Regions from separate parts of the Roseibium sp. SCP15 genome, predicted to be linked through region 1. Evidence: predicted binding sites of a transcription regulator. Region 1 holds the regulator's gene; each other region holds the start of a gene.
What was found. Region 1 encodes PhoB, which activates phosphate uptake and scavenging genes when phosphate is short. Its sites were predicted from a motif close to TGTCATNNANCTGTCAT; they were not measured.

Region 1 (3,279 bases):
GCACTCGCCATTTGCCTTTTGGAACGCCAGGTGGGTAACCGGCGCGACCTGGGCCTCGCCCCGAGCGAAAGACCTGAAGCCTTCTTCGATCTCCGCAAGTACCGCGCGCTCGTCAATCTGCGCCAAGATTTCCTGCTTATTCACCAGCCGCATCTGCATCTCTCTGTCAGAACGTCACCCAATTCGCGACCCATCTTGCGGGGTCGTTTCAGCGTTATAGACAAATTGTCTAATTTAGAATATTTTGTCAACACTCATTCTGAAGCCCTGTTTTCGAAACAGCCGAGAGACGGAAAAATGATGGTTGAGTTGGACGAGATTCATGCTGCGCAACAACGGATAGCGGGCTATGTGCGCCCCACTCCGCTGCGCAAATCTCATGCTCTGTCGACAGAGCTGAGCGCGTCGATCTGGCTGAAAATGGAAACGATGCACGATACCGGCGCCTTCAAGCTGCGCGGCGCGGCCAACAAGCTTCTGTCTCTCGACGAAACTCAGAAATCACGCGGTGTCATCACCGTATCAAGTGGCAATCACGGTCGTGCCGTCGCCTATATGGCAAGGCAGCTGAACATTCGTGCCGTCGTCTGTGTCACCGAAATCATACCTCCCGAAAAGATTGGCGGGCTGTACGATTTCGGGGCGGAAGTGATCGTTCACGGACAAACGCAGGATGACGCAGACGCGGAAGCGCGGCGCATTGCGGAACGAGACGGCCTTCTCTTTGTATCTCCTTTCGATGATCCGCATGTCATCGCCGGGCAAGGCACCATCGGCCTGGAGCTGCTGGCCGACCAGCCGGCCCTCGACATTGTCTTCGTTCAATTGAGCGGTGGCGGGCTCATGGCCGGAACCGCCAAGGCGCTGAAGAGCCTGAAGCCGGACATCAAGGTCATTGGGGTTTCCCTTGAGCATGGGGCCGCCATGATCGAAAGTATCAAGGTCGGCCATATCGTCGAGGTCGACGAAAAACCTTCCATCGCCGATGCCCTACCCGGCCCGATACCGGCCGACAACCAATACACCTTCGCCATGTGCAGGAAACTGGTAGACGACTTTGTTCAGGTGCCGGAGAGTGAAATTCTCGAAGCGATGAAGTTTATTCTCGCCAAGGAAAAATGCCTGGTGGAAGGCGGTGCAGCAGCCGGGGTTGCCGCCATGAGGCGGTATGGCTCGCTGCTTGAAGGGAAAAAAGCCGCAACTCTTCTCACCGGGAACAACATCTCTCTTGATCGAGCGTTGTCAGCGTTCGGGCTCAAGGATGCGCAGCAATCAGAAACGTTCTGGATAAGCTGACCGGAGCGGCCATGCGGCCGGACAACCGGTTCGGGCGGGTGAGCACTCCACCCTCCCGATGTTTTCAGCCGTAGTCAGCTTGCCATCGAAAACTGATCATTAAATGCGTAGCCGGCACCGCGCACCGTGCGGATCGGATCCTTGGCCTTGCCCTTGTTGAGCGCCTTGCGAAGTCGGCCGACATGGACGTCGACCGTGCGCTCGTCGACATAGACATCATGGCCCCATACGCCGTCCAACAGCTGCTCTCGAGAGAACACCCGGCCCGGGGAGGTCATCAGAAATTCCAGAAGGCGGAACTCGGTCGGCCCCAGGTGAATTTCCTTGGTATTGCGGCGCACCCGATGGGTTTCACGGTCAAGTTCGATGTCACCCGACCGAAGCATTGTGGAAACAACTTCCGGGCTTGCGCGGCGGAGGATCGCACGGACACGAGCCATCAGCTCAGGCACGGAAAACGGCTTGACGACGTAGTCATCTGCTCCGGTTGAAAGACCTCGAATGCGCTCGGCTTCTTCCCCGCGGGCCGTCAGCATGATGACAGGCAGACGCTCGGTATCTTCACGCGCGCGAAGCCGGCGGCATAGTTCAATGCCCGACAGCCCCGGCAACATCCAATCCAGAAGGAGGAGATCGGGCTGGGTTTCCCGCAACCGGATTTCAGCTTCATCACCACGTGCACAGGACTCGACCGAGTATCCTTCCGCTTCCAGGTTGTACCTCAACAGAAGGCTAAGTGGTTCTTCGTCCTCAACGATAAGCACCTTCGGCATACGTTCTCGCTCCAGTTTCGGCAGCAGATGCTGCCGTTCCGGTCACCAATTTCCAACCGGGTTCCAGCTGTCAGACCGCGTGGGTCGTCTCGTCCTGTTTTGCACGGTCTTCCGGCAGACGATCGCCAGTCACCATATAAAAGACGTTTTCAGCAATGTTGGTTGCATGATCGCCAATACGCTCGATGTTCTTGGCACAGAACAGAAGATGGACGCATTGAGTGATCACGCGGGGATCTTCCATCATGTAGGTCAACAGCTCCCGAAAGAGCGATGTGTAGATCGCATCGATTTCAGCGTCGGCTTCCTGAACGCGTCTCGCCGCTTCCGCGTCCTTGCGCGTATAGGCGTCCAGAACCTGCTTCAGCTGTGCAAGGGCCAATTCGGTCATGTGTTCCACACCGATGGCCAGTTTCTTGGACTGAAGATTGCTGTCGATCGCGATCGTCCGTTTGGCAACGTTCTTGGCCAAATCGCCAACACGTTCCAGATCGTTGGCAATGCGCGTCGCGGCGGTGATTTCCCGCAGGTCCTGCCCCATCGGCTGGCGACGGACAATCATTTCGATCAGCTTTGCTTCAATGTCCTGATGCAAGGCGTCCAAGCGTTCGTCCTGCTGAACCGTGACGCGTGCCAGTTCGATATCTTGCGAGACCAGTGCGGAAACAGCATCAGCAAACGCTTTTTCCGCCAGACCGCCCATTTCGGCGACCTTGCCGGCCATTGCGGTCAATTCGTCGTCATAGGCCGTGACTGTGTGTTCAGACATCCAGTGTCCCTTTCAGAATTCGCGTAGCCACTTAGCCGAAGCGGCCAGTGATATAGTCCTGCGTACGTTTGTCTTTCGGATTTGTGAAGATGTCTTCGGTCGGACCTTCTTCGACGAGAATGCCGAGATGGAAGAATGCGGTGCGCTGCGATACACGGGCTGCCTGTTGCATCGAGTGCGTCACGATCACGATCGTGTAGTTCTCGCGCAGCTCATCGATCAGCTCTTCGACCTTTGCCGTCGCAATCGGGTCGAGAGCCGAGCACGGCTCATCCATCAGGATCACTTCCGGGCTGACCGCAATGGCCCTGGCGATGCACAGGCGCTGCTGCTGACCGCCGGACATCCCGGTACCCGGCTCGTCCAGCCGGTTCTTCACTTCTTCCCAAAGACCGGCTTTCTGCAGGCTTGAGGAAACGATTTCGTCCAGATGCGCCTTGT
Region 2 (3,279 bases), on a different contig from region 1:
GTCGGTCTGGATCCACAACAGACCCGTTGTGTCGAACATCATGCCGTCCGGTGAATTGAACATGTTCCCGGAGTTGATGTTCTGCGATCCGGCATACGCGTCTTTGTGAACCTCCGGGTTACCGGCCATCACGAACAAGTCCCACTTGAATTTGGGATCGATGTGATCGTCGTTTTCCGGATACCAGCGGACAATCTGTCCGTAATGGTTCTTCTCGCGAGGGTTGGGACCGTTGACGGGCGTTTCGTCACCGCCGGCATTCGGCTTGACACCACGGTTCTTGTTGTTCGTCAGGGCGCAATACGCCTCGACCGCCACCGGATTTACGGCAACCCACTCCGGCCGATCCATGGTGGTGGCGCCAACGCTTGAAGCTGCAACGCGACTGAAAATACAGATCTCGGCCGGGCTCATCCCCGTTGTTTCTTCTGTCAGCGGACGCCATTCACCTGTGCCATCGTCATTGAACCTGGCAACATACAATGTCCCCTTGTCGAGCAGACTGTCAGTCGGTGAGCCTGGAACATAAGCGTCATCGGAAACATATTTGTAGAGGAACTCACCGCGTTCATCGTCGCCCATATAGACAACGACACGTCCGTCACGGGCCAACGCACAGGCGGCGTTTTCATGCTTGAACCGGCCAAGCGCAGTCCGCTTCACCGGCGTTGAAGCCGGATCGCTCGGGTCGATTTCAACGATGTACCCCGCGCGACGCGGCTCGTTGACGTTCTTGGAGATGTCGAACCGCTCATCAAACTTCTGATAGTCGTAGCGGCTTTCCAGTCCGATCCCATAGCGCTTGAAATCGTCCGGAACCTGAAAGTTCTCATCGGAGGAGCCGAAATAGCCGTTGAAGTTTTCTTCACAGGTTAGATAGGTACCCCATGGCGTTTTACCGGCACCGCAATTGTTGAACGTGCCGAGTGACCGGGTACCGGTCTGGTCCGCAGCAGTTTTAAGAAGGTCATGACCTGCAGCCGGTCCGGACAATTTCATCGGAGTTGAGTGGGTGATGCGGCGGTTGAGCGGGCTATCAACAACGACCTGCCAACCATCTGCGCCTTCGGCAACTTCCATAACCGCCACACCCTGGAGATTCTGCAGTTTCCGAACGTCCTCGGCGGATTGCGGCTTGCCTTCTTCGGCATGCGGCAGATTGATTTTCGGATTGACGTACTCGTGGTTGACAGCGATCACCTGTTTGTCGCCGATGACAAACAGTTCCATTCCGTCCGTGTTTTCACCGAAGACCCGATCGGAAGTTGCCACCTCGCCACCGGTGCCGTGGTCGAAGTCAGCTGCGTCGGAAAAAAGCTTGTCACCCCACTTCACCAGGATGTCCCAAGTATATCCTTCCGGAACATGAACGGTCGAATCCGTTGCGATTGCGACGGGTTGGAAGGCAAAACGACCGGCTTCCTGTGCCTGCGCGGATGCCGAGTTAAGCAAGTTGGTGCCGACACCCATTGCCGCGGCCCCTGAACCGAAGGCAACCAGGCCGCCCAGGAAACCGCGACGGGACAATCCCGCTTCCACGATACGATCGAAGTCGGTTGTTTCATCTGTCGGACGAACCAGTTCGTCCCATTCGTCCCAGGACAAATCTTCTTTTTTGGTGTCGGTCATGATTGCTCTCCACAGGATGGCTACAAAAGCGCGCGCGAGGCCGCAACAAGACCCATATCGATGACTGCATTGCCGAACGATGACACTCTTATGATCGTTGGATGACAAGGCCTCCAACGACCGTCATCTCCGACAGGCGATTTTGACCAACAATCTGATTTCAAAATGGAAAAAAATCCGACGAACTCGGCCAACCAACACAAGTCATTGGAACATTTGCTGTCAGGACCGTTTGGTAGGCGTCTTCACTTCCTCCACGTCCGGTCTGTCGCCAAGCAGATAACGCGGACCTCTGCCATGCCGGGAGGCAGCATCGCCCGCATTGTAGAGCTGGCAGGACTTCATGGAGAGACAACCACATCCGATACACGCATCCAGTTTGTTTCTCAGGGCCGTCATGCGTTCGATCCGCCGGTCCAAATGACCGCGGAATTCTTTACTGATGCGCGTCCAGTCTGCCTTTGTCGGCGCCATGTTTTCCGGCAACCGGGCAAGTTGCGTTGCGATCTCGCCAATCGTGAACCCGAACTCCTGTGAGACAAGGACAAACGACAGCCGGCGGATATCGGCTCTCAAAAATCGCCGTTGCCCACCCTGGTTTCGCGTTGGATGAACCAGCCCTTTTTCTTCGTAAAACCGGATGGCGGACACCGAGAGGCCCGTCCGCTCAGCGAGTTCTCCAATGGTCAGGAGATCACTGCCTTTCATAACCTTTTTCAAAATTTGATATTTTCCCTCTTGACCTCAACTTAACTTGAAGAATTATCTCCAGTGTCCGGCTTAAGTCAAACTTGAGAGGACAAGACATGAGCACGACTTTTCTGGAACACGTAAACGTCACAGTCAGTGACCCCGAAGCCACAGCGAAGCGGCTGAAGGATTGGTTCGGTTGGGAAATTCGCTGGAAAGGTGCAAGCCTTGGCGGTGGCACCACCTATCACATAGGCAACGATACCAGCTACATCGCCGCGTATACCCCCGCTCATTCAACGACACCTGTCAAAGGCGAAAGCTATAGCCAGCATGGCGGCCTCAATCACATTGCCGTTGTCGTCGACGACCTGGACGCCGCCGAGCTTCGCATCAAGAAAAGCGGGTATGTCACCCGCAACCATGGTGATTACGAGCCCGGACGCCGGTTCTATTTCGATGACGACGACGGGATCGAATTTGAGGTGGTGGCCTACGAATACTGACAAGATACGGGCGGCTTGCAGCCGCCCGTTCTCGTCCGAAAGTCCTTAGTGGCCTGACAGAACCAGTGTCTGGATCGGATACAACAACGCCTGAATTCGCAACAGCATCGCATGTACCAGACCGACAGTATCGATCGCATGAAGATAAACAAATTGCCCGGTGCTGAGTGGTTCACCCGATGTCAGACGTTCGTGGTTGCTGGTATAGGCATTGACGGTACAGACGGCCCCGGGGGGCAACCGGTCAAAGCCATCCTCATAAAGCGGCTCGAGGATCGTTGTTATCGTCGACGGCTTTACCGCCTCACTCGTGTCGTAGAGCTGGCTACCGGTGCTGACCTGCCCGGAAGCGATTTGCGTTTGCACTTCAGTGATGACCAGCGGAATGATCGTGAACGGAACCGCAGGGCAAAACGCCTCCGCCACCATACCCTGCTTCAGAACCTGTGCCTCG
Region 3 (3,279 bases), on a different contig from region 1:
AAAAGTGCCGCTGCTCGCGGTGTAAAGCTGCTGCAGCTTCCAGAGTACCTCATTGAATGTTGCCTTGCATTCAAACCGGATGGCCTGCAGCCTGATCAGGAAATGAGCTTTCTCGCCGACGTTGGCAAAGACCTGCTGGAAAAATTGGCAGGCCTGCCGGAAAAGCACGGTGTCTCGCTGCTTGCTGGAACCATGCCGGTCAAGAACGAGAACGGAATAACCAATACGGCGGTTCTGCTGACAGCAGATGGGCGCAACATCCGCCAGGATAAGCTTAGCCTGACACCATTTGAGCAGAGCGCAGATACGTGGCAGCTGACACCCGGCGACAAACTTCGTGTGTTTGAACTCGATGGTTTGAAGATGGCAATCCTGATTTGCCTTGATGTGGAGATGCCCGCACTAAGCAGCCTTCTGGCGCGGCAGGATGTCGACTTGTTGCTGGTGCCTTCGATGACGGAGAAACTCTCCGGCTATCATCGCGTATACGGCTGCGCGAAGGCGAGGGCGGTTGAGTTGATGTGTGCCGTTGCAGTTTGCGGAACCGTCGGGACTTCGAAGGGCACGACGCAAAACGATACCAACGTTTCCGGGGCCGCGCTCTATTTGCCTTGTGAAGAGGAATTCGGTTTTACCGGAGTGGGGGCGGAGCTTCTTCCAACCGACGGATCGAACCGGGAAGAACCCTTGCTGTTTGCTTCTGTTCCACTGCAGCAATTGAGGAAACTCAAGGAAGGAAACGCCGAAGTCTGGCCGGGAGCATGGACGGCGGATCATGTATCGATTGTTGTGGAATAAGAATATTGTGAAGTCTTTAAATCATACATAAATGTGCACAAAGTGCACTTTTTACTGGACGCTGTTCGTAGAACCTCTTATATAGCCGCCTAACTAAAGTATTAGGTGTGGAGATGGGATTCGCTAGGTCATTACACTTTCAGGATGTCTCGTGGTTGCGGGGACTGGGAGGCTTGTTCGTCAAGCCGGCCAGACTGCAAATCGCGGCATTGTGTTATCGGCCTGGTGATGTCGAACCGGAAATTCTTCTGGTCTCCACGCGTGACACCGGACGCTGGATTCTCCCCAAGGGTTGGCCTGAAAAGGACAAGCCCGCGTTCGAAACTGCATCAATCGAAGCTTATGAAGAAGCTGGAGTTGTTGGCGAAACTGATCCCAAGGCAATCGGAAGCTTCCGCTCATTCAAGGGATTGGCCGACGGCCTGAGAATTCGAACCAAAGTGGTGGTTTTCAAGATCAGCTTTGAAAAGCAACTGAAGAAATTTCCGGAAATGGGTCAGCGAAAGTGTGCTTGGCTGCCCTTGTCCGAAGCCGCAGAACTTGTGGATGAAAACACGTTGAGGCGCTTCCTGCATCATCATCGTTCAAGTCTCGTATAAGCCAGCCTCGCAAAGGTTGAATTTTGATCGTCACTGACGTGTCAGTGTCGTCCTCTTGTGTGAGCTTTGGCTAATAGTCACGGACAAAGGTTCTCCGACGCGGAAACCGGCTGCAGCAAGACACAAAAAGAAAGAGACAAACTGCGTGCTGACAAACAAGGACTTGAAATCCAAGGCCCTGGACAAGGATCTCGACAAGATCGGGTTTGTCAGCGATGCAGCCGAAGCCATGGGACGCAGGTTGAGCGGGCCGGGGCTTGCGATCATCTTTCTTGTGCTTTGCGCTGCTGTTGCAGCGACCCAGGTAGTGTCCTCGGGGCTTTCGGACGCTCTCCTGTTGATTGCAGCCGGTGTGATTGCCGGCTACATGGCACTGAACATCGGCGCAAATGACGTTGCCAACAATGTGAGTCCGGCTGTTGGTGCGCGGGTCGTCAGCCTGACAGGGGCACTGATAATTGCAGCTGTCTGTGAAAGTGCAGGGGCGTTGCTTGCCGGCAGAGATGTTGTCACGACCATTTCGGGAAACATTCTCAGTCCCAGTGACGTACCCGACAACTTTTCCTTCATGCTGGCCATGATCACGGCCATGGCTGCGTCTGCGCTCTGGATCAATTTTGCAACGATTGTCGGCGCACCGGTTTCGACCACTCACTCGATCATTGGCGGCGTAGTTGGCGCAGGCATTGCAGTCAGCGGATTTTCGGCAATCAATTGGACGACGATCTCCACGATCGCCGCGACCTGGGTCATCTCACCGGTTCTTGGCGGTGTAGTGGCTGCTATGGTCATGGCCTTTATCAATGCCAGACTGATTTATACGGAAAACAAGCTTGAGGCGGCGCGCTTCTGGCTACCGGTCTTGCTGGGGCTCTTGGCGACAACATTTACTGCCTATGTCCTGGTAAAGACCAGTGATCTCTTCTGGGGTATGCCTCACTGGGCTGCGTTACTTCTTTCGCTCATGACCGGGATCTTTATCTGGCGGATCTACGGAAATGTCGTGTCCGCGCAGACCGTAGTGCTTGAGAACAGCTCCAGGTCTCTTCGCCAGCTGTTCGCCATCCCGCTCATGGTGAGCGCAGCATTGCTCTCGTTTGCCCACGGTGCCAATGACGTTGCAAATGCCATCGGTCCACTTGCTGCCATCGTGCTCAGCCAGTCCAACGACTTTACGGATCTGAGCTTTTGGTTCATCGGAACGCTCAATCCGGAAGTGCCGATCTGGGTGAGTGCAGTCGGAGCATTCGGTATTTCTGCGGGACTGTTGCTGTTCGGCCGTCGCCTCGTAACCGTTGTCGGCAAGCAGATAACGAAGTTGAGCCCGGTGCGTGCGTTCTGCATTACCCTCGCGACGGCGGCCACCGTGTTGACGGCTTCCGGATTTGGCCTGCCGGTGTCTTCGACCCACATTGCTGTTGGGGCAGTCTTTGGCGTTGGTTTTTACCGGGAATGGCACCGGAATCGCTTTGTCGCTGAAGGTGGGCAACTGAAACCGCGAAAGATGCTGAGAAACCGCGAAGAACGCAGGAGGCGTCTGCTTGTTCGACGCGCGAACTTTGTAACCATTATTGCAGCATGGGTGGTCACTGTTCCCGCGAGCGCTCTCTTTGCGGCGCTCATCTACAACCTCCTGAGCTACATTCTTACCTGAACCGAAGGCCGAACTCGCCGGCTTAATCGGGAAAACTACGGAGATTGGTCCATAGCCGGGAAAATAATTTTGGCTATTTTGACCAGCGCGGTTGACGTTTCAGGCTGATCATATATGGCAGGCGCCGTCAAATACCTGCCATTCCTTGCTGCTGGATCTGCAAGTTGAATGCTGACCAGCGAAACAGCTATGCAAAATCTGAAGAAACTGACCCTCGACAAGGACCTC

Region 2: ABLO27_RS01245 (PhoX family protein) is a predicted target of PhoB. The motif match lies at 1,720-1,736, and genes of this name have one in related genera.
Region 3: ABLO27_RS04035 (inorganic phosphate transporter) is a predicted target of PhoB. The motif match lies at 1,426-1,442, and genes of this name have one in related genera.

The regions. Positions count from the first base shown of each region.
Region 1 covers NZ_JBDZYI010000002.1:169,205-172,483, forward strand. Annotated here, with positions in the region: gene ABLO27_RS08100 (ornithine cyclodeaminase family protein) at 1-153, opposite strand, end outside; gene ABLO27_RS08105 (threonine ammonia-lyase) at 298-1,296, shown strand; gene phoB (phosphate regulon transcriptional regulator PhoB) at 1,371-2,069, opposite strand; gene phoU (phosphate signaling complex protein PhoU) at 2,140-2,838, opposite strand; gene pstB (phosphate ABC transporter ATP-binding protein PstB) at 2,870-3,279, opposite strand, start outside.
Region 2 covers NZ_JBDZYI010000001.1:264,867-268,145, reverse strand. Annotated here, with positions in the region: gene ABLO27_RS01245 (PhoX family protein) at 1-1,629, opposite strand, end outside; gene soxR (redox-sensitive transcriptional activator SoxR) at 1,852-2,337, opposite strand; gene ABLO27_RS01235 (VOC family protein) at 2,436-2,825, shown strand; gene ABLO27_RS01230 (HlyD family secretion protein) at 2,871-3,279, opposite strand, start outside.
Region 3 covers NZ_JBDZYI010000001.1:888,306-891,584, forward strand. Annotated here, with positions in the region: gene ABLO27_RS04025 (nitrilase-related carbon-nitrogen hydrolase) at 1-798, shown strand, start outside; gene ABLO27_RS04030 (NUDIX hydrolase) at 954-1,397, shown strand; gene ABLO27_RS04035 (inorganic phosphate transporter) at 1,543-3,051, shown strand; gene ABLO27_RS04040 (inorganic phosphate transporter) at 3,220-3,279, shown strand, end outside.